Regions from separate parts of the Streptomyces sp. M41 genome, predicted to be linked through region 2. Evidence: riboswitches for the same ligand, from Rfam matches in the RefSeq annotation. Region 2 holds a riboswitch; each other region holds the start of a gene.
What was found. Region 2 has a riboswitch for cobalamin ahead of ACHBTE_RS01015 (energy-coupling factor ABC transporter permease). Riboswitches for the same ligand answer to the same signal wherever they lie in the genome.

Region 1 (7,497 bases), 130 kb from region 2:
TTGACGGTCCGGCCCCGCGTCGACCCACCGGCACCGTAGGTCACCGAGACGAAAGTGGGGGACAGGCTCTCCAGCCGGCGGATCGCGTTCCAGAGTCCGGCTTCGGCCGCCGCACTGCGCGGCGGCATGAATTCGAAGGAGTAGGAGCGGCCTCCGCGCGCGAGTAGATCGCGAATGGAGACCGCGCTGTCTGTCCTTTTGCTGGGGATACCGAGAGCCATATGGGAAGGGTATTGGTACGGGGGCGGCGGCAGAACGGGTTGTCCACCTGCTGATACCGGCCCGGTGGTGCCGCGGAAATGCCTGAGGAGCGGGTCTCCAAGGAATTGAGAACCCGACCTTGTCGTGCTTTCCTCGCGGAGTGATTCTGCTATCGGGCCACCTCCGGATGCCGGCAAGTCGCGCTTTCTTCCTCAGGGGCGGTGTCATCGCCGGGCACCATCACCCGGACGTTGTCGAGCAGGGCCTCGGTGACCTCGTCGAGGTCGAGGCGCCTCTCCACCGCCCGAAGCCGCGGCAGTTCGGCCCGGGTGGTGGCCCGGGGCGGGGCGAGGAGCTGGCAGCAGTCCTCGTCGGGCAGGACCGAGATGTCGGCCGTGCCGATGGACCGGGCCTCGTCGATGATCTCCTGTTTCTCCCAGCCGATCAGCGGACGCAGGATAGGCAGGGTCGACGCCTCGTCCACAGCGACCATGTTGGCCAGCGTCTGGCTCGCCACCTGCCCCAGGCTGTCGCCCGTCACCAGGGCCTGCGCCCCGGTACGGGCGGCCAGCTCCGAGGCGGCGCGCACCATCAGCCGCCGCTGGGCGACGACCTGGAGTCGGCCCGCACCGGCCACGGCCAGCTGCTTCTGGGCCTTGCCCAGCGCGATGACGTGCAGCCGGCCGGGCGGCTGGTGGCGGTTGAGCTCCCGGGCGAGGGCGTACGCCTTGTAGACGGACGCCGGGTTTGTGTAGGGAGCCCCGCTGAAGTGGACGAACTCGCAGGTCAGGCCACGCCTCATGGCCCGGTGGGCGGCCACCGGGGAATCGAATCCGCCGGACAGCAGCACCAGGGCGCGTCCGCTTGAACCGACGGGCAGGCCGCTCAAGCCGGGGTGCCGGGTCCAGGAGAGGTACGTCTCCTTGCGGTCGATCTCGATGGCCAGCACGATGTCGGGCCGGGTGAGATCGACGCGCAGTTCGGGAACCTCCTCCAGGACCCGGGCTCCCACGTGCCCCGCCACCCGGGACGAGGTCAGCGGGAACTGCTTGTCCCGCCGCTTCACCCGTACGGCGAACCCGCTGCCCGGCCGCTGCCCGCCCAGCGCCTCGACAGCTGCCCGGGTGATCTCCTCCAGAGTGCTCGGCACCCGCACGGCCGGCTCGACGGAGTTGAAGCCGATCACCCTGCGCGCCCGCTCCACCAGCGCTTCCTGCGGGACCTGTCCGCCCAGGACGGTGACGTTCTGGGCGGTCTTGATCCACGTCGAGCCGCCGATCCCGCGCAGCGCGACGCGCAGGTTGTCGTGCAGCCGCTCGGTGAAGCGGTGGCGGTTGTGTCCCTTGAGGAAGATCTCACCGTGCTTGAGCAGCACACAGGGGCCGTAGGAGGAGGTCATGGCAGTGCCTCTCAGAAGTCCCAGTCGTCGTCGGCGGTGTCCTCCGCCTTGCCCATGACGTAGGAGGAGCCGGACCCGGAGAAGAAGTCGTGGTTCTCGTCGGCGCCGGGCGACAGCGCCGCGAGGATCTCCGGGTTGACCTCGGTCTCGTCCGCCCCGAAGCGAGCCGGGTAACCGAGGTTCATCAGTGCCTTGTTGGCGTTGTAGCGGACGAATACGGCCACGTCGTCCATCAGCCCGAGCGGCTCGTACAGCTCGCCCGAGTACTGGAGCTCCAGCTGGTACAGCTCCTCCAGCAGTGCGTGCGTGAACTCGCGCATCTCCTCCTGCTCGGCCGTCGACCGATTCTCCAGGCCGCGCTGGTACTTGTAGCCGGAGTAGTAGCCGTGCACCGCCTTGTCGCGCAGGATCAGGCGGATCATGTCGGCGGTGTTGGTGAGCAGGGCGTGGGTGGAGAAGTGCAGCGGGAGGTAGAAGCCCGCGTACAGCAGCAGCGACGACAGCAGGGTGGAGGCGACCTTCCGCTTCAGCGGGTCGTCGCCGTAGTAGTACTTCAGAACCGTCTTGCAGCGCTGCTGGAGGACGTCGTTGTCCACGGCCCAGCGGTAGGCGTCGTCGATCTCCGGGGTGTTGGAGAGGGTGGAGAAGACGGACGAGTAGCTGCGGGCGTGCACGGCCTGCATGAAGGCGATGTTGGTGTAGACGGCCTCCTCGTGCTCGGTGCGCGCGTCCTGGATCTGCACGATCTCGCCGACCGTGGCCTGCACGGTGTCGAGCATGGTCAGACCGGTGAACACCCGCATGGTGAGCGTGCGTTCCGCGGCGGTGAGCCGCTGCTGCCAGGCGTTCACGTCATTGGAGAGCGGAACCTTCTCGGGCAGCCAGAAGTTGGCGGTGAGCCGGTTCCACACCTCCAGGTCCTTCTCGTCGGTGACGCGGTTCCAGTTGACCGGGCGCAGGCGGGCGGCGGGGTCGTGGCGGTAGGACGGGGGTGTGACCGACAGTTCGGTCAGTGGTGCCGGGGTGGTGGTCATCGTCGGTGCTTTCGCGTGCGGTGGGGCGGAGGGCGTCACAGGGTGCAGGACAGGCAGTTCTCGATCTCGGTGCCCTCCAGGGCCTCCTGGCGCAGCCGGATGTAGTAGAGGGTCTTGATGCCCTTGCGCCAGGCGTGGATCTGCGCCCGGTTCAGGTCGCGGGTGGTGGCCGTGTCGCGGAAGAAGAGGGTGCAGCTCAGGCCCTGGTCGACGTGCTGGGTGGCCGCCGCGTACGTGTCGATGATCTTCTCGTAGCCGATCTCGTACGCGTCCTGGAAGTACTCCAGGTTGTCGTTGTCCATGTGCGGCGCCGGGTAGTAGACGCGGCCGAGCTTGCCCTCCTTGCGGATCTCCACCTTGGCGGCGATCGGGTGGATGGAGGCGGTCGAGTCGTTGATGTAGCTGATGGAACCCGTGGGCGGCACGGCCTGGAGGTACTGGTTGTAGATGCCGTGCTCCTGGACGGACCGCTTCAACTCACGCCAGTCGTCCTGCGTGGGGATGCGGATACCCGCGTCGGCGAAAACCTCCCGCACCCGCTCGGTGGCCGGCTCCCACGCCTGCTCGGTGTACTTGTCGAAGTACGAGCCGTCGGCATACGCCGTGGTCTCGAACCCGTCGAAGGCCGTGCCGCGCTCGATCGCGATCCGGTTCGAGGCACGCAGCGCGTGATAGGCGACCGCGTAGAAGTACATGTCGGTAAAGTCGACGCCCTCTTCGCTGCCGTAGTGGATGCGCTGCGAGGCGAGGTAGCCGTGCAGGTTCATCTGGCCGAGGCCGATGGAGTGCGTCAGCCGGTTGCCGTGTGCCACGGACGGGACCGCGTCGATGTCCGACTGGTCGGAGACGGATGTCAGGCCCCGCACCGACGTCTCGACGGTCGCGCCGAAGTCGGGGGAGGCCATCGCGGCGGCGATGTTCAGCGAGCCCAGGTTGCAGGAGATGTCCTTGCCGACGGTCTCGTAGCCGAGCGAGGCGTCGTAGGTGCTGGGCGTGTTGACCTGAAGGATCTCCGAGCACAGGTTGGACATGTTGATCCAGCCCGGGATCGGGTTGGCCCGGTTCACCGTGTCCTCGAACAGCAGATACGGGTACCCCGACTCGAACTGCAACTCCGCGATCGTCTTGAAGAACTCGCGGGCGCTGAGCGTGGTCTTGCGGATGCGAGGGTTGGCGACCAGGTCGTCGTAGTGCTCGCTGACGGAGAGGTCGGACAGCGGCTTGCCGTACTCGCGCTCGACGTCGTAGGGCGAGAACAGGTGCATGTCCTCGTTGCGCTTGGCGAGTTCGAAGGTGATGTCCGGGACGACGACACCCAGGGAGAGGGTCTTGATGCGGATCTTCTCGTCCGCGTTCTCCCGCTTGGTGTCCAGGAACCGCATGATGTCCGGGTGGTGCGCGTGCAGGTACACCGCGCCCGCGCCCTGGCGTGCGCCTAGCTGGTTGGCGTACGAGAAGGAGTCCTCAAGGAGCTTCATCACCGGGACGACGCCCGAGGACTGATTCTCGATCTTCTTGATCGGGGCGCCCTGTTCGCGCAGGTTCGTCAGGAGCAGGGCGACTCCACCGCCGCGCTTGCTGAGCTGGAGCGCGGAGTTGATGCCGCGTCCGATGGACTCCAGGTTGTCCTCGACACGGAGGAGGAAGCAGGAGACGAGCTCGCCGCGCTGGGCCTTGCCGGCGTTCAGGAAGGTGGGGGTGGCGGGCTGGAAGCGGCCGGTCATCATCTCGTCGACCAGCCGGGAGGCCAACTGCTCGTCACCGGCGCCGAGATACAGGGCGGTGGCGACGACCCGGTCCTCGTAGCGCTCCAGGTAGTGGGAGCCGTCGAAGGTCTTCAGCGTGTACGAGGTGTAGTACTTGAACGCGCCGAGGAAGGTGCGGAAGCGGTGCTTGTGGGCGTACGCCTGCTGGTGGAGGCTCTCCACGAACTCCCAGGCATAGGCCCGGATCGGGGCTTCCTCGTAGTAGTCGTTCTCGATCAGATAGTCGATCTTCTCCTTCAGTGACCCGAACTCCACCGTGTTCGGGTTCACATGCTGGAGGAAGTACTGGCGTACGGCCTCGCGGTCCTTGTCGAACTGGATGTGGCCGTCGCAGTCGTACATGTTCAGCAGGGCGTTCAGCGCGTGGTAGTCCTTGCGCGTGCCGACCGACTCGCGCTGCGCGGTGATCACGCCGCTGCCGAGGAGCGTCGTGTCCAAAACCTCTGAAGTCCTTCCCTCACGGCGCGGACGTCGCGGTCCGTGCCCAGCAGTTCGAATCGGTACAGCTCGGGGACCCGGCACTTGGCCGAGATGACCCGCCCGGCAAGGCAGTAGTCCGCACCGAAGTTGGTGTTGCCCGAGGCGATCACCCCGCGCAGCAACGCCCGGTTGGCCTCGACGTTCAGGAAGCGGACCACCTGCCTGGGGACCGCACCCGCGCGCTCGCCGCCGCCGTAGGTCGGCACGATCAGCACATACGGGTCGGTGACCTGGGGCATGCCGTCGCGGTGCGGGTGCAGGGGGATCCGCGTGGCGGGCAGGCCCAGCCTCTCCACGAAGCGCTTGGTGTTCTCCGAGACGCTGGAGAAGTACACGAGACCACTCATCGACCACCGCCTCCTCTCGCTCGTTCCCGTGTCGTCCGTCCGAGGACCGGGAGGGGAGGAGCGTCGCGGCGCGTACGGCGAACAGCCGGGCGGCGGCGGAAACCTGTACGCCACGCCTGACCCGGGGCCGTGCGACTGCCACGTGGCCCTCCCTCGGGGCCTCGGAGCGCGTGCGCCGTGTCGTCGGCGTACGCACCGGTGGCAGGTCTTCGGACTCACGGGCCCACCCTCCTGACCGGAGGACACCTACTGGCCGTCGCTTCCCAGACCCGGTACGTCGGGCCCAGTGCGTATGACGGCGGTCGTTCCCGCTCACCGCTGCGGGGCAGTCCCGGATTTCCACCGGGTTCCCTCTTGCCTCGCCGACACAGAGGTGCCTGGCGAACCACCAGCACGATCAACACTACATCTAGAACGAGCTGAGTCCAGCCACCCCCAGATGTTGTGTTGGCGAGTGAAGTTAGGTATACCTAAGTCGGCCTTGGGGTGCGGGGGCGACGAGGGTCCGAGGCGCGTCCCGCGCCGGTGACGGCCCGTACCCGATGGGCCCGTCGCCGTATCTCGGCCACGAGCGCCGCCTGGCGGTGCCGAGGACCGAGGGGCGGGAAGGCATCGTGCGGTTCGGCTGGGGATTCGCCGTCGAGTTCCGCGGCGAGACCATCGAGGAACTCGGTCATGTCGACGAGCGCGTCGCGCAGCGCGCGCATCTTGGCGGTCTGGCTGCCGAGTTGTCTGCGCATGGCGAGCAGGCTCTCGAAGTCCTTCGCCGACACGGCGACCATGGGCCGGCCGTCCACCATGACCTCTCGCGCTTTGTGCCTCACCGATGAACCCCCTTGTGCTTGTGGCCGTGGCGGTACTGCTCGTCGGGGCCGAGGCGCTTGTGGCGCCCCGGCCCTCGGGATGTGCGGATCAGGACTCGGACAGCTCGCCACGCACCGTGCGGGCCGCGGCGACCAGGTTCTCCAGGGAGGCGCGGGTCTCGGGCCAGCCGCGGGTCTTCAGGCCGCAGTCGGGGTTGACCCAGAGCCGTTCGGCGGGGATGGCCTTCAGTCCGGTGCGCAGGAGTTCCGCCGCCTCCTGGGTGCTCGGCACCCGCGGCGAGTGGATGTCGTAGACACCCGGCCCCGCCTCGCGCGGGTAGCCGTGGGCGGCGAGTTCGCGGGCGACCTGCATGTGGGAGCGGGCGGCCTCCAGGCTGATGACGTCGGCGTCGAGGTCGTCGATGGCCTGGACGATGTCGCCGAACTCGGCGTAGCACATGTGGGTGTGGATCTGGGTGTCCGGCCGCACAGAGCTGGTGCTGAGCCGGAACGCCTCGGTCGCCCACGCGAGGTAGGCCGGGTGGTCGGCGGAGCGCAGGGGCAGGGTCTCGCGCAGCGCGGGTTCGTCGACCTGGATGACCGAGGTCCCGGCGGCCTCCAGGTCGCTCACCTCGTCGCGCAGGGCGAGGGCGACCTGGCGGGCGGTGTCGCCGAGGGGCTGGTCGTCGCGGACGAAGGACCAGGCGAGCATGGTGACCGGTCCGGTGAGCATGCCCTTGACCGGGCGGGAGGTGAGGGACTGGGCGTACGTCGTCCAGCGCACCGTCATCGGTTCGGGGCGGGAGATGTCGCCGGCCAGGATCGGCGGACGGACGTAGCGGGTGCCGTAGGACTGGACCCAGCCGTGCTGGGTGGCGAGGAAGCCGGTGAGCTGCTCGGCGAAGTACTGGACCATGTCGTTGCGTTCGGGCTCGCCGTGCACGAGGACGTCGATCCCGGTCTTCTCCTGGAAGGAGATGACTTCCTGGATCTCGGCCTTGATGCGCTCCTCGTAGCCGGCCGTGTCGGTCCGCCCGCCGCGCAGGTCGGCGCGTGCGGTGCGCAGTTCGCCGGTCTGCGGGAAGGAGCCGATGGTGGTGGTCGGCAGCAGGGGAAGGCCGAGATGGGCGCGCTGGGCGGTGGCCCGCTCGGCGTACGGCTGGGAGCGGCGGGCGTCGGCCTCGGTGACGGCGGCGGTACGGGCGCGCACGGCCGGGTCGTGGGTGATCGGCGAGCCCGCGCGGGAGGCCAGGTCGGCCCGGTTGGCGGCGAGTTCGGCGGTGATCGCGCCCGTGCCCTGGGCGAGGCCCTTGGCGAGGGTGACGATCTCGGCGGTCTTCTGCTTGGCGAAGGCCAGCCAGCGCAGGATCTGCGGCTCGATGTCCCGCTCCAGGGCCGTGTCGATCGGCACGTGGAGGAGGGAGCAGGAGGACGACACGTCGACGCGGTCGGCCAGCCCGAGCAGGG
Region 2 (7,497 bases):
GCAGCCGCAGCCCCGCCTGCTGAAGGAGGTCGGTGCGGGCCAGCATGGTGGCCGCGGGGCCGGTGCGTACGCCGGACGGTGTCAGCAGCGCCACGTCGTCCGCCCAGCGCAGGGCGAGATCGACGTCATGTGTGGCCATCACCACGGTCGTGCCGCTGGCCCGGAGCCCGTCGAGGGTGGCGAGCAGGCGTTCCTGGCCGTCGGGGTCGAGGCCGGCGGTCGGCTCGTCGAGGATCAGCACCCGGGGCCGCATCGCGACGGCTCCCGCGATGGCGGTGCGCTTGCGCTGCCCGTACGACAGCAGATGCGTGGGCCGGTCGGCCAGCGCCGTGATGTCCAGGGCGGCGAGGGCCTCGTCGACCCGTGCCCGCACCTCCGGGTCGGGCAGGGAGAGGTTCAGCGGGCCGAAGGACACGTCCTGGGCGACGGACGCCGCGAAGAGCTGGTCGTCCGGGTCCTGCACCACCAGCTGGACGGTCGTCCGCAGCCGGGTCAGCCCCTTGCGGTCATGGCGGACCGGCACACCCTCCACCGCCAACCGGCCCTCCTGCGGGCGCAGTCCGCCGCTGAGCAGCCGCATCAGCGTGGTCTTGCCGGTGCCGTTGCGGCCGAGCAGCGCCAGCGCGCGCCCCTCGTGCACATCGAAGTCGAGGCCGCTGAGGACCAGGGGGCCGTCCTCGTAGGCGTAGGAGGCGCCCCGCAGGGTGACCAGGGCGGTGGGCTCGCTCATGGCAGGGCCCTTTCCAGTACGAGGGTGAGGGCGGCCAGCGCCGCCAGCAGGACACAACTCGCGGCTGTGAAACGGACGGAGACCCGGGCCTCGGGCACCAGGACGCGCAGGGTGCCGTCGTATCCGCGTCCGGCGAGCCCGGCCTGGAGCCGGGTGGCCCGGTCGAACGCCCGCACGAAGGCGATGGCGCCGAGCCCGGCCAGGGAACGCCACTGCGCGGCCCGGCTCATGTGGCCGAGCCGAGCCGCCTGGGCGTCCCGGATGCGGCGCACGGAGTCCAGAAGCAGAAAGCTCATGCGGTACGTCACCAGCGCCACGTCGACGACGGGCGCGGGCACCCCCGCCGTGACCAGACGGGGCAGCAGATCGGACATCGGGGTGGTGAAGGCGAACAGCAGCACCCCGAGCGAGGCGGCCGAGGTACGCAGCAACAGCTCGCCGGCCCGCAGCGGACCGTCGTCGGCGAGGGACACGAAACCGTCCGGCCCGCCGACCTGCACGAGCAGCGTCACCGCGCCCGTGACGCAGAAGCCAAGCGGCACGCGGTACGCCCGCCACAGCCGGCGCCCGGGCACGCCCGCCGGCCCGAGCAGCACCGCGAGGGAGGCCACCAGCACCAGGGCCGCGCCCGGCCAGGGCGGCAGCGAGATCGCGAGCACGGTGAGACCCAGCCCGAGAACGGCCTTGTCCACGGGGTGACGGCGGCGCCAGCGACTGCTGTGCGCCGCCGCGTCGATCGGCAGCACGAGAGGTCAGGCCCTCTCGGTCGTCTTCTCCTCGGCGTCACCGGCCGTGCCCGACGTGTCCCCCACCCGCGTAAGCGCCCGCTGCTCACCCTGGCGCCGTCCCCGGTGCACACCGAAGTAGTAGGCGAGGACACCGGCGCCGAGCGCGGCCTGGAGGGCGAACAGGGCGGACTCGATCTCACCGGACGGCGGCTCGTACAGCGGGGTGAACCAGGGCTCGTAGTCCGGCTTGATCTCGGTGATCGCGGTCTCCGCCTCCGCGTCGGCGCCCGCGAACGGCTCCTCCTTGTGATCGCCGAGACCGAAGGCGAGCGGCAGCACGGCGAGCGCGGCCACGACGAGCAGCAGCAGGGCGTTGATCTTCGTGTTCTTGTTCATCGGGCCACCGCCTCGGTCTCGGTCTCGGACCGGGTCCGGGACTGCTTCTTGGTGAGGAACACGCCCAGCCGGGTCAGTTCGCCCTTGCTGGACTGCACCAGCAGCCGCATGACGAGCACCGTGAGGAGGCCCTCGCTCACCGCGAGCGGGATCTGCGTGACCGCGAAGATGGAACCGAACTTGCCGAGCGCGCCCAGGAACCCGCTGCTCGGGTCGGGGAAGGCGAGCGCCAGCTGGACGCTGGTCACGCAGTAGGTGGACAGGTCCGCGACGAACGCCCCGAAGAAGACGGCGACCATCAGCGGCACGTCGTAGCGCCGCAGCAGTCTGTAGATGGCGTATCCCGCCCAGGGCCCGACGATCGCCATCGAGAACACGTTGGCGCCGAGCGTGGTCAGACCGCCGTGCGCGAGCAGCAGGGCCTGGAAGAGCAGGGTGATGGTGCCCAGCACCGCCATGATCGGTGGCCGGAACAGGATGGCGCCGAGCCCTGTGCCGGTGGGGTGGGAGCAGCTGCCGGTCACCGAGGGCAGCTTCAGCGCGGACAGGACGAACGTGAAGGCTCCGGAGGCGCCGAGGAGCAGGGTGCTCTCCGGGTGCTCCCTGACCTCACGGGTGAGTGAACGGACTCCGTGGACTACGAAGGGCGCGGACGCGACGCCCCAGGCGACCGCGTGCGCCGGAGGCAGGAAACCCTCGGCTATGTGCATGGCTCAGCAGACCCTCTCCAGCACCTCGTGGATGGTTGACGCGCCCCGGCCGGTCTCCTGGCTGACGGGTACCACCGCCCGTGCTCCGCCTTCCCGGGTCCGAAGACCCAGTGGCTGCCCGCAGGGGCTGGAGCCGGACTTCCCGATTCACAGTGGCGAGGGCCGCACCGGCATCACACCGGATTTCCCGTTCACCAAGGCGTGGTGACAGTAGTGCCAGGACAGGGTGGCTGACAAGCGCGCCTCGGGGGCGTGAAAGTGGCGTTCGCCCGCTTCATGGCGAGTCTCCCCATCGGCGCGTAACGTGACGGAGCATGAAGATCCTCATCAGCGCCGACATGGAGGGCGCCACCGGCGTGACCTGGCCGGGCGATGTGCTGCCCGGGACTCCGCAGTGGGAGCGGTGCCGGGGGATGTTCACCTCGGACGTCGATGCCGCCGTGCGGGGCTTCTTCGACGGGGGCGCCGACGCCGTCGTCATCAACGAGGCGCACTGGTCGATGCGCAATCTTCTGCTCGAACGGCTGGACGAGCGGGCCGAGATGCTCACCGGCCGGCACAAGGAGCTCTCCATGGTCGAGGGCGTCCAGCACGGGGACGTGGACGGCATCGCGTTCGTCGGCTATCACACGGGCGCCGGCATGGAGGGTGTTCTGGCGCACACCTACCTGGCGAACCAGATCACAGGGGTGTGGCTGAACGACGTCCGGGCAAGCGAGGGACTGCTGAACACGCATGTCGCCGCCGAGCACGGCGTCCCCGTCGTGCTCGTCACCGGCGACGACCTGGCCTGCGAGGACGCGCTCGGGTACGCGCCCGAGGCACTGAAGGTCGCCGTGAAGGACCATGTCTCGCGGTACGCGGCGGTGTGCCGTACGCCGGGCAGGACCGCGGCCGACATCCGCGCTGCGGCCGAGCGGGCGGCCGCGCTGGCGGTTCGTCAGGAACCGCTCGCGGGCGGCCCGTTCACGGTCGCCGTCGAGTTCGACGCCGAGCATCTGGCCATGGCCGTCACCGTAGTCCCGGGTGTGGAACGGATCGGGGAGCGGAAGGTGGCGTACACGACCGAGCGCATGTACGAGGGAATCCGTACCTTCAAGGCAGTGACCACGATCGCCTCGGCAGCGGTGGAGGAGCAGTATGGCTGACCAGCAGGCACTGGACGAGGTCGGCACGTTCACCTCCGACCTCATCCGCATCGACACCACCAACCGCGGCGGCGGGGACTGCCGGGAGCGCCCCGCCGCCGAGTACGCCGCCGCGCGGCTGGCCGAGGCGGGCCTGGAGCCCACCCTGCTGGAGCGCACCCCGGGACGTACGAACGTCGTGGCCCGCGTCGAGGGCGGCGACCCGTCGGCGGACGCACTGCTCGTCCACGGTCACCTCGACGTGGTGCCCGCCCAGGCCGCCGAGTGGAGCGTGCACCCCTTCTCCGGGGAGATCCGGGACGGGGTCGTCTGGGGCCGGGGCGCCGTCGACATGAAGAACATGGACGCGATGATCCTGGCCGTCGTACGGGCCTGGGCACGGCAGGGCGTACGGCCCCGGCGCGACGTCGTGATCGCGTTCACCGCCGACGAGGAGGCGAGCGCCGAGGACGGCTCCGGGTTCCTCGCCGACCGGCATGCCGGGCTGTTCGAGGGGTGCACCGAGGGCATCGGCGAGTCCGGCGCCTTCACCTTCCACGACGGCGGCGGACGGCAGATCTACCCCATCGCGGCCGGGGAACGCGGCACCGGCTGGCTCCGGCTCACCGCCCGGGGACGGGCCGCGCACGGGTCCCGGCCCAACAAGGAGAACGCGGTGACCCGTCTCGCCGCCGCCGTCACCCGGATCGGCGACCACGAATGGCCGCTGAGGCTGACCCCCACGGTCCGCGCCGCCCTCGTCGAACTCGCCGCGCTGTACGGCCTGGAGACCGACCTCGGTGACGTGGACCGGCTGCTGGAGAAGCTGGGCCCGGCGGCCGGGCTCGTCGAGGCGACCGTCCGCAACAGCGCCAACCCGACCATGCTGGAGGCGGGTTACAAGGTCAACGTGATCCCGGGGGAGGCGGTCGCCCACATCGACGGACGGTATCTCCCGGGTGGCGAGGACGAGTTCCGCGCCACCCTCGACCGGCTCACCGGTGCGGACGTGGACTGGGAGTTCCAGCACCGCGAGGTGGCCCTCCAGGCGCCCGTGGACTCGCCGACGTACGCCCGGATGCGCGCCGCCGTCGAGGAGTTCGCGCCCGAGGGGCACGTGGTGCCGTACTGCATGCCCGGCGGCACGGACGCCAAGCAGTTCTCCCGGCTGGGCATCACCGGCTACGGCTTCTCCCCGTTGAAGCTGCCGGAGGGCTACGACTACGGCGCCATGTTCCACGGCGTCGACGAGCGGGTGCCCGTCGAGGCGCTGCACTTCGGCGTCCGGGTACTCGACCGTTTCCTGCGGACTGCCTAGACGAGGTGGGGAAGACAGTGCGGACACTGGCGTACGGCTCCTGGCCCTCGCCCATCGACGCGGCGCTCGCCGCGGCACACGACGGGCACCCCGAGTACGTGGGTTTCGTCGGAGAAGAGGCGTGGTGGACCGAGCCACGGCCCACGGAGGGCGGCCGGCGCACGCTGGTGCGGCGCCGGGCCGACGGCCGAGAGGAGTCGGTCCTGCCCGCGCCGTGGAACGTGCGCAGCCGGGTCCTCGAGTACGGCGGACAGCCCTGGGCCGGGGAGATGGCCGACGGCCGGCCGCTCGTCGTCTTCGTCGACTTCGCCGACCAGCGGCTCTACCGGTACGAGGAGGGCGGCGAGCCGCGTCCGCTGACCCCTGTGTCGCCGGTGGGCGGTGGACTGCGCTGGGCGGAGCCGCAGTTGCTGCTCGATCGCGGTGAAGTGTGGTGCGTACTGGAGGAGTTCACGGGGGAGGGGCCCACCGACGTCCGGCGCGTCCTGGCCGCCGTCCCGCTGGACGGCTCGGCCGCCGACGACCGGGGAGCGGTGCGCGAACTCACTGACGACCGGCGCCGGTTCGTCACCGGCGCCCGTGTCTCGCCCGACGGGCGGCGCGCCGCCTGGCTCGCCTGGGACCACCCTCGCATGCCCTGGGACGGCACCGAGCTGCTAGTCGCCGACATCGGCGCCGACGGCACCCTCGGCGTCCCCCGGACCGTCGCCGGCGGTCCGCAGGAGTCGATCCCGCAGGCCGACTGGTCGGACGACGGCCGGCTGCTGTACGCCAGCGACCGCGGCGGCTGGTGGAACCTCTACCGCGACGGCGAACCCCTGTGCACGCGAGAGGAGGAGTTCGCCGGGCCGCTGTGGAAACTCGGCCTGCGCTGGTTCGCCCCGCTGGCCGGCGGGCTGATCGCCGTCGTGCACGGCCGTGGCTCCACCGCCCTCGGCGTGCTGGATCCCGAGACCGGCGAGATCGTCGACGCGGCCGGCCCCTGGACCGAGTTCGAGCCGACGCTCGCCGCGCTGGACGAGCGGATCATCGCCGTCGGCGCCAGTCCCCGCAGCGCCCACGAGGTGGTCGAACTCGACACCCGCACGGGCCGGGCCCGGGTGATCGGAGCCGAGCACGACGACGCCGTCGACCCCGCGTACTACCCCGAACCGCAGATCCGCACCATCACCGGCCCCGCCGGACAGGACGTCCACGCGCACATCTACCCGCCCCACAACCCCGGCTGCGTGGCCCCCGGCGACACCCCGCCGCCCTATGTGGTGTGGGCGCACGGCGGCCCCACGTCGCGGGCGCCGCTCGTGCTCGACCTGGCCATCGCCTACTTCACCTCGCGCGGCATCGGCGTCGCCGAGGTCAACTACGGCGGCTCCACCGGATACGGCCGGGAGTACCGCGACCGGCTGCGCGAGCAGTGGGGCGTGGTCGACGTGGAGGACTGCGCGGCGGTGGCGCTCGCCCTCGCCGACGAGGGCACCGCCGACCGCGCCCGGCTGGCCATCCGCGGCGGCAGCGCGGGCGGCTGGACGGCCGCCGCCTCGCTCACCACCACCGATGTGTACGCCTGCGGCACCATCCTCTACCCGATCCTCGACCTGGCCGGCTGGGGCACCGACGAGACCCATGACTTCGAGTCCCAGTACCTGGAGAGCCTCGTGGGCCCGCTCGCCGAGGTCCCCGCGCGGTACGCCGAGCGGTCGCCGGCCGCGCACGCCGACCGCCTCACCGTGCCCTTCCTGCTGCTCCAGGGCCTGGACGACGTGATCTGCCCGCCCGCCCAGTGCGAACGGTTCCTGGCCCGCCTGGAGGGGCGCCGGGTACCGCACGCCTACCTCGCCTTCGAGGGGGAGGGCCATGGATTCCGGCGGGCGGAAACGATGATCCGGGTCCTTGAGTCCGAACTCTCCCTGTACGCCCAGACCTTCGGCCTGCACCCGTCCGGCATCCCCACCCTGGAGCTCACCGAGTGAACCCGACCGTACGGCCACTGGCCCGGCCGCCCCGCCTCGCCCCCGGCGCCCGGGTAGCCGTGGTCGCGCCCAGCGGGCCGGTGTCCGAGGAACGTCTCCAGGCCGGGTTGGACGTGCTGCGCGGCTGGGACCTCGACCCGGTGCCGGCGCCCCATGTCTGCGCTCGCCACCGCGACCTGGGCCACCTCGCGGGCACGGACGCCGACCGCGCCGCCGATCTGCAGCGCGCCTGGTGCGATCCGTCCGTCGACGCCGTGCTGTGTGCCCGGGGCGGCTACGGGGCGCAGCGCATGGTCGACCTCCTCGACTGGGCGGCGATGCGGGCGGCCGGGCCGAAGGTGTTCGTCGGCTTCAGTGACATCACGGCGCTGCACCAGGCCTTCGCCACCCGGCTGGGCCTGGTCACCCTGCACGGGCCGGCCGCGGCCGGGGTGGACTTCGTCAAGAACGCCCGGGCACAGGAGCATCTGCGGGCCACGCTCTTCGCCCCGGAGAGCGTCCGGACGATCGCGTCGGCC
Region 3 (7,497 bases), 150 kb from region 2:
CAGGACCGCCGCGACCATGCCGCTCGCGGCGACGGCCCACTCCGGCAGCCGCCACGGGTCGGGCCGGTAACTCGTGCGGGTGACCCGCCGCCCGCCGAGACGCAGGCCCGCCACGCACAGCACTGCTCCGCAGCCCATGGCGGGCAGGCCCACGAAGGCGGGCGCGGTGGCGTCCAGCAGCCCGTACGCGCCGGCGCACAGCCCGCACATGCCGAGGAGCATCAGCACCCCGGTCGCACGGCGGGAGCGGCGGGTGGCGGTACCGGCCCGGCCGTAGCCCCGGGAATCCATGGCGGCGGCCAGCCGCAGCGAGCGTTCCAGGGCGTCCTCCAGTACGGGGACCACGATGCCGCGCAGCGCACGGCGGCCCTTCGTACTGCCCGCCCGCAGCTTCCGCGCGCGAACGACGCGCTGCACGCTGTGCACCAGCTGCGGGGCGACGCTCAGCGCGACCGTGACGGCGACGCCGAGTTCGTACAGGGCACCGGGCAGCACACGCAGCGCGCGTTTGGGATTGGCGAGGGTGTTGGCGGCGCCGATGCAGCACAGCATGCAGGCCAGCCGCAGTCCGTCGGTCGCGGCGGACAGCAGGGCCTCCAGGGACACCGGTCCACCGATCTGGATGCCGGCGTACCAGTCGGGGGTCGGTACGTGTGGCAGAGAGAACAGGAAGTGATCGTGGGGCGTGATGCCGGTGGCGAACACTGCGCGGAAGACCACGCGGATCGCGACGACCGTGAGCGCCAGATACAAGTAGTACTTGAAGCCGCGGGCCCAGGGGGCCTCGGTGCGGCGGGCTGAGACGACGTAGCCGAGGACGGCCAGAACCAGGAACAGCAGCAGCGGGTTGTTGGTGCGGCTGACGGCGGTGGCGAGGGCGAGCGCCCAGATCCACCAGGCCATCGGGTGCAGGGTGCGCGGCAGGCGCCGCCCGCCCCTGTCCGGTGCGGGCCCGGACAGGGGGAGGGTGGCGTCGGCTGTGGTGCGTGCCACGCGGGTCACTCGGTACGGCGGCGCCGGCGGGCCGCGTAGACGGCGGCCCCGCCGATGAGCAGGACGAGCGAGGCACCGGTGACCACCGGCCCGATCGAGCCGGGGTCGTGCTCGGCATCGGCGGCCGGTGCGGCGTCGACGACCTTGGTACCGGCGCTGGGTGCGGCGGTCGCGTCGACCGGGGCGGAGGTGCTCGGCGAAGGGCTGGGGGTCGGCGAAGGGGAGGCGCTCTTCGTCGGCTTCGGTTCCTTGGACTTCTTCGGGGTCGACTCGGCCGGCGAGGGCTTCGTCGGCCGGGGCACCGGCCGCTCCGGCGCCGGGCCGGTGTCCACATCCGGCGGGAGCGGGGGTGCCTCGTCGTCGGACGGCGGCTTGCCCGCGTTGCCCTGCGGGCGGGTGTTGTGGGCGCGCAACCGGTCCGGGGTCACGGAGGGCCGACCCTCCGTGCCTTCCACGTTGGTGCCGCCGAACTGCCACAGGTCGACGCTGCCGGGCTTCGGCTTGTAGAGCATGGCCCCGAGCTGGCTGTACTCCCAGGTGTCCTCGCCCGGGTCGGCGTGCCAGTAGGACCAGTAGGCGGACGCGGGCGGCGTGAGGACGCAGTCGTCCTCGGCCGGGGTCGGGAACTGTTTGCCGTTCTTGTAACCGCTGTAGCCGATACGGCAGATGAACGCCGGGCCGTCGTGCCCGGTACCGGCGGTGCGCCAGCCGCCCTGGTTGAGCAGTTCGTAGCCGGTGGTGGGCGTCGTACCGCAGGAGCGCAGGATCGGGCCGCCCCAGTGGCTGAAGTCGACGGCGAGGACGGCTCCGGAGGTGGTCGTGCACTGGCCCATGGGCTGCGGGGCGGCGGCGGCCGGGGCCACGGTCGCGGCGAGGGCGGCGGCGGTGAGGCCGAGGGCCGCCGCGAGCCGTACGGCGGTACGGGCGACGTTACGGGCTGCGGCCGTCATGACGACTCCCCCGGCTCCCCCGCCTCGACTCGCCGCCGGGCGACGACGACCGTGCGCCAGCCCGCGGCCACCAGCAGCGCGGCGACGGCCGCGAGGGCGGCGACCTGGACGCCGGTGGACGCCAGACCGCCGGACGAGCCCTGGGCACCGGTGCCGCCGGACGTTCCGCCCGTGCCTGAAATGTCACCGGGCGTCACGATGTCCGGGGCCGTTCCGCTCGGGCTCGGGCTGGGCGTGGGCTGTGGCGATGTGCCGTCCAGGCTGCGCTCCAGCTCGCCGAAGGAGACTCCGGTGGCGCCGCCCACCGCCTGCGTGGAGGCCCGCAGATCGGAACCCTGCTGGCCCTCCTTCGCCACGTCGAAGCCGCCGTCGGGGTTCTGCCGGGCGGCGAGGAACTTCCGCGCCGCGGCGATCTCGTCCGTGTGGGCGGAGGCGTCCAGCGACAGTCCCTGCACGGCCAGCGCGGCCGAGTTGGTCGAGTTGCCGGCGGCGCCCGGGAAGCCGCCGTCGGCCAGCTGCATGGAGGCGATCCAGCCGAGCGCCTTGTCGACGGCCTGTTCGTGGCCGCCGGCCAGCTCCAGGGCCATCGCGGCGATCGCCGTGGAGTCCACGTCGGAGTCCCCGGTGGACGGAATCAGGCTCGGCCAGGCGCCGCTGTCGTGCTGAAGGCCGGCCAGATAGGCGATCGGCTCCTCGGCCGCGGCCTCCTCACCGGCGCGCACCTGTGCCATGACGGCCAGGGACTGGGCGAACACGCTCGGCGCGTAGGTGTAGGCGCCCTTCGCGGCGCAGGAGCGGTCGGGTGCGGTGCTCGGCTTCGCGCATACGGCCTTGTCGAGCGCGGCGATCAGGTTTTCACCGCCGAAGTCGCGCGGGTCGCGGCCCACCGCCTCGGCGAGCAACGCGGTCTTGCCGATGGCCCCGCCCACGGCGTGTTCGGTCCCGACGCCGGTCCAGTCGTGCACGGTGCGCCCCTCGCCGTCCTTGCCTCCCCGGTCGAGGAAGTCGACGATGCCGCGCAGTTTGGCGTTGTTCAGGCCGGTGGCGGCGAGAGCGTAGGCGCCGTCGATGGTCAGGCCGAAGTCGGCGCGGGAGGTGCCGGATCCCGCGGTGTGGTACTGGCCCTGCTTGAGGTTGGCGGCGCTGGTGAGGTAGGCGACGCCTTTGGTGAGGTCGGGCCCCGCACCGCCGGTCGGCGGCGTGCTCGGATCGTCGGTGGTCGGCGGGTCGGTCGGCTCGGGTTCCTTGGTGGTGAGCGCGGTCAGATCGGTGCCGGCGCCGGCCAGGACCGCTGGCGGGGTCGGGTAGAGGGAGGACTCCGTGGCGCCCTCCTCGAACCCGAAGCCGCCGTCGTCGAGTTGCTGCCTCGACAGCCAGCCCACGGCCGCGTCGGCGATGGCGGTTTCGCCGAGCGCGCGCAGGGCCTGGGCGGCGTAGCCGGTCGCGGCGACGCTTGCGACGGTGGAACCCGTGTACGCGGTGAAGGCGCCGTCCGCGCGCTGGGCCTTGGTCAGATACGTACGGGCCTTCGCCACGGCCGCCTCGTGGCCGCCCGCCTCGTGCAGGACCAGGGCGACGAGGCCGGTGGTGGCCGGGTCGCCGTCGCAGTTCTCGCCGGGGCGGATGAGGACGCTGGTGATGCCGCCGCTGGTGCACTGCAGCTGGGTCAGACGCTCGACGGCGTCCGCCGGCGGCGTCGAGCCGGCCCGCAGCAGGGCGAGCACGGACAGTGCCTGCCCGTCGGTGTAGCCCGCGTTGCGGAAGTCGCCCTTGGCGGTGCAGCCGGGAGTCGGGGTGCCGGACTCGGGGCCCGCCGCGCAGACGTTCTTCGCCAGGTCGCCGACGAGGTCGTGGCCGCCGAAGTCGGCCGGGTCGCCCTCGGCGATCTCCGCGAGGAGGGCGAGGCGGGCGGCGGCGGTGGCGTCGGGCGCCTGGTCGGTGCCGGACGGGTAGGCGTAGGCGCCGGTGTGGGCGGCGAGGAAGGCGGTGACCTTCTCCAGGACCCCGCTCTTGCCCTCGGCGGCGGCGAGCGCGTACGCGGTCTCGGTGCTCAGCAGGTAGTTGGGGGTCTCGGCGCCCTCGTCGACGACGCGTTCGCCGTCCGTCAGACGGCCCTTGAGCCAGGTCGCCGCGGCGGCCAGCGCCACGTCGCCGGGTGCTCCGGTGGGCGTGCCGGGGTCTGGGGTGCCGTTGTCTCCGCCCGCGCGGACGTCGTCGGGGCTGAAGGTGGGCTTGCCGGTGGAGCCGCCGACATCGGTGCCACCGAACACCCAGGCGTCGACGTCGCCGTCCTTGAGCTTGCGGTCCATGGCGCCGTACTGGCTGTAGGACCACTCCTCCTGGCCGGGCGCGGCCGTCCAGTAGGACCAGTAGGCGGTGGCCGGCGGGGTCAGGACGCAGGATTCCTTGTCGGAAGTCGGGTACTGCGTACCGGAGTTGAAGGTTCCGTGGCCGAGGCGACAGATGAAGGCGGGGCCGTCGTGCTCGGTGCCGGTGGTGCCGAAGCCGCCCTCGTGGAGGAGTTCGTAGCCGGTGGTGGGGGTGGTGTCGCAGCCGCGTACGACCTCGCCGCCGAACGGCCCGAAGTCGACGGCGACGACGGCGCCCTGGGTGGCGGTGCAGTCTCCGATCGGGTCGGCCGTGGCGGGGGTGATGGTGAGGAACGTCACCGCGGTCCCCACGAGCAACGCAAGTGCCGACAGCAGCGCCGTCAACGACCCCGGTCTGCTTCCCGTGCGTCCGGTTGTGCTGCGTCTGTCCGTCCCCACCACGGCCCCCGGCCCCTCGTTGTGTGGCCGACACGGCGAGGGCGTGGGTGAGGGCCGTCACCTGGGGGATTTCCGCCGGGGACGGCTGGTCGCACCACGCCGCAGTCCGCGACGGCGTTCATTGCGTTTCGTTGCGTTCGTTGCTGAGAGCACGCGGCCAGGTGTTCCGGCTCGCCCGGCGGTCGCCGGGCTCATGGTTGCGGGACAGCGCCGGAGTCACACCGGCTTCCCCTGGAACTGCGTCTGTATCAGCCGGATTTGAACATGGTTCACAGACAGCGTCAAGGAGAGGCACAGGGGTGGCAAGGGGTCGTCCGGGACAAGTCTGGCGAGACAAGTCTGGCGGCGGGCACGGGAGTCGAGTAGCGTCCTGGGCTGCCACATGGGGGAACCCGGTGTGAATCCGGGGCTGACGCGCAGCGGTGTGGAACGGCGGGGTCGTTCCGAGCCCGAATGCCCATGCGGGCATGCACCTTTGGAAGCCGGTCCACGCGTTCCCGGACGGCGCCCGCACCCGGTGCCGCGCCGTACGTGCCCGGGTTTCGGGGTCGACGTCCCTTACTCTCAGGAGCCGTCCATGTCCCGTCCCCGGTCCCTTCGCCGCCCGGCACTCGTCGCTTCCGCGGCGCTCAGCGTGTTCGCCCTGACCACCCTCCCCGCGTCGGCCACCTCCTCCCCGGCACAGATAGCCACCGCCAAGAACAACGGCATCGCCTACCTCAAGACCCTTCAGGCCGCGGACGGTTCGTACGCCGGGTCCGGGCTGTCCAACGAATGGGCGTTCAGCGCGTTCGCCTCCGCCGGAACCGCCGCCGTGGACGTCACGCCGGGCGGCGACGCAAGCAAGAACGCGAGAACCGTCTACCGCAACCTGCTGTCCACGACGAGCTGGCCGTCGGCATCGCCCGTCGTCACGGACTACGAGCGGGCCGCCCTCAACGCCTACGCCGCCGGCATCGACCCGGCCCGCGTCTCCGCCTCCCGCAACCTGATCGCCGACATCTACCGCTACTGGCAGACCGCCGAGCCCGGCTACTTCGGCCCCTCCGCCAATTTCAACGGCACCGTCTTCGCCGCTCTCGCCCTGGGCGGCGCCAGGACCCAGGCCGGTCAGGCCCGCATTCCGCAGGCGCTGCGCAACGCGATGGTCACCCGCATCCGTGCCAACCAGCACGACGACGGCGGCTGGAACTACGCCAAGGCCGAGGGCGACCCGGCCAAGCTGGCCGCCGCGAGCGATGTCGACATGGCCGGTGCGGCGATGGCGGCGCTGTGCGTCTCGGGGGTGCCGAACACCGACACCGACATCGTCCAGGCAAGGGCGTTCCTCAAGAGCAAGCTGGTGCCGAACAGCGGTGCCTTCAACGCCATGTACGGCATCAACACCGACTCCAACGGCTGGGCCGTCTCCGGCCTCAACGCCTGCGGAATCAACCCGCAGACCGGCGACTTCCTCACCTCCATGGGCAAGACCCCGGTCGACTTCCTGATCGCGCAGCAGATCAACCCCGGCGGCGGCTTCAGGTACCTGCCGAGCGACACCCAGCCGTCCGCGTACGCCTCCATCGACGCGGTGCGCGCCCTTGCTGGCGGCGGCTTCACCTCCGCCCCGCCCGTGCCGGTGACCTCGGGGGCGCCGCAGTGGGTGAGTCAGGGCTCCTTCACCTCCGGTACGGCGACCAAGCTGGCGCTGACGGTGGACGACGGCGCGGGCAGCCTCAAGGTGTGCTCGGTGTCCCTCACCCCGACCGGCGGTACGACGACGCTCGGTGCCGTCCTCGACGCGGCGACCGGCGCCGCCACCCCGTCGGGTTGTGTGGTCTCCGTGACCCCGTCGTCCGGTGCGGGCACCATCACCGCCATCAACGGCAAGGCGAACAGCGGGTCGAAGACCTGGAAGGTGACCGTGGACGGCTCGTCCTTCACGGCGGCGACACGCGGCAAGGTGATCGACGTCGGGGACACGATCGCGCTGCGCTGGGGGGCGTGAGCCGGGCAGCGGGGCCTAAAGTCGCCGTATGCGCATCGTCTCCCTGCTGCCCGCCGCTACCGACATCGTGGCCGAGCTCGGTCTCATGGCGCGGCTGGTCGGCCGGACCCACGAGTGCGACTGGCCCCCGGAGGCGGTGGCCGGCGTACCCGTGGTCACGGGTGCGGAATTCAGCCCGGACGACCTCACCAGCCGTGAGATCTCCGACGCGGTGGGCGGTTCGGCGCACTCGGGGTCGTCCCTCTACACCCTCGACACCGAAGCGCTGGCCGCCCTGCGGCCGGACGTCGTCCTCACGCAGGACCTGTGCGCCGTCTGTGCCGTGTCGTACGAGAAGGTGAGCCGGGCCGTGCGCGTCCTGGACGGCGACACCCGCGTCCTCAGCCTGGAGCCGCGCACCCTCGACGACGTACTGGACTGCCTGGTCACGGTCGGCGAGCTGCTCGGGGTGCGGGAGCGTGCCGAACGTCGTCGGGCCGAGCTGCGAGCCCGGCTCGACCGGGTGCGCGACGCGGTGGCGGGGCGGGGGGCCCGGCCCAGCGTCGTCGCCATCGAGTGGCTGGACCCGCTGTGGCCCGCCGGGCACTGGGTGCCCGAGCAGATCACCTGCGCCGGTGGCGAGCCACAGCTTGCCGCGCCCGGCGAGCACACCAAACCGATGACCTGGGAAGCCGTACGCGCGGCCCAGCCGGATGTCCTGCTGGTGCTGCCCTGCGGCTTCGCGCCGGAACGGACCCTGCGCGAGAGGGAGTTGCTGACCGGTCTGCCCGGCTGGGCGGACCTGCCCGCCGTCCGC

Region 1: another riboswitch for cobalamin. It lies ahead of nrdI (class Ib ribonucleoside-diphosphate reductase assembly flavoprotein NrdI); the one in region 2 lies ahead of ACHBTE_RS01015 (energy-coupling factor ABC transporter permease).
Region 3: another riboswitch for cobalamin. It lies ahead of ACHBTE_RS00300 (prenyltransferase/squalene oxidase repeat-containing protein); the one in region 2 lies ahead of ACHBTE_RS01015 (energy-coupling factor ABC transporter permease).

What each region holds. Positions count from the first base shown of each region.
Region 1 covers NZ_JBIMKE010000001.1:80,403-87,899, forward strand. Annotated here, with positions in the region: gene metF (methylenetetrahydrofolate reductase [NAD(P)H]) at 1-221, opposite strand, end outside; gene thiI (tRNA uracil 4-sulfurtransferase ThiI) at 371-1,600, opposite strand; gene nrdF (class 1b ribonucleoside-diphosphate reductase subunit beta) at 1,612-2,634, opposite strand; gene nrdE (class 1b ribonucleoside-diphosphate reductase subunit alpha) at 2,670-4,811, opposite strand; gene nrdI (class Ib ribonucleoside-diphosphate reductase assembly flavoprotein NrdI) at 4,808-5,227, opposite strand; cobalamin riboswitch at 5,410-5,632, opposite strand; gene ACHBTE_RS00390 (hypothetical protein) at 5,698-6,051, opposite strand; gene metE (5-methyltetrahydropteroyltriglutamate--homocysteine S-methyltransferase) at 6,140-7,497, opposite strand, start outside.
Region 2 covers NZ_JBIMKE010000001.1:213,158-220,654, forward strand. Annotated here, with positions in the region: gene ACHBTE_RS01000 (energy-coupling factor ABC transporter ATP-binding protein) at 1-730, opposite strand, end outside; gene cbiQ (cobalt ECF transporter T component CbiQ) at 727-1,476, opposite strand; gene ACHBTE_RS01010 (energy-coupling factor ABC transporter substrate-binding protein) at 1,483-1,854, opposite strand; gene ACHBTE_RS01015 (energy-coupling factor ABC transporter permease) at 1,851-2,564, opposite strand; cobalamin riboswitch at 2,594-2,800, opposite strand; gene ACHBTE_RS01020 (M55 family metallopeptidase) at 2,879-3,712, shown strand; gene ACHBTE_RS01025 (M20/M25/M40 family metallo-hydrolase) at 3,705-5,009, shown strand; gene ACHBTE_RS01030 (LpqB family beta-propeller domain-containing protein) at 5,015-6,979, shown strand; gene ACHBTE_RS01035 (LD-carboxypeptidase) at 6,976-7,497, shown strand, end outside.
Region 3 covers NZ_JBIMKE010000001.1:62,069-69,565, reverse strand. Annotated here, with positions in the region: gene ACHBTE_RS00310 (energy-coupling factor transporter transmembrane component T) at 1-1,002, opposite strand, end outside; gene ACHBTE_RS00305 (hypothetical protein) at 999-1,943, opposite strand; gene ACHBTE_RS00300 (prenyltransferase/squalene oxidase repeat-containing protein) at 1,940-4,657, opposite strand; cobalamin riboswitch at 4,850-4,982, opposite strand; cobalamin riboswitch at 5,097-5,170, shown strand; gene ACHBTE_RS00295 (hypothetical protein) at 5,289-6,701, shown strand; gene ACHBTE_RS00290 (cobalamin-binding protein) at 6,730-7,497, shown strand, end outside.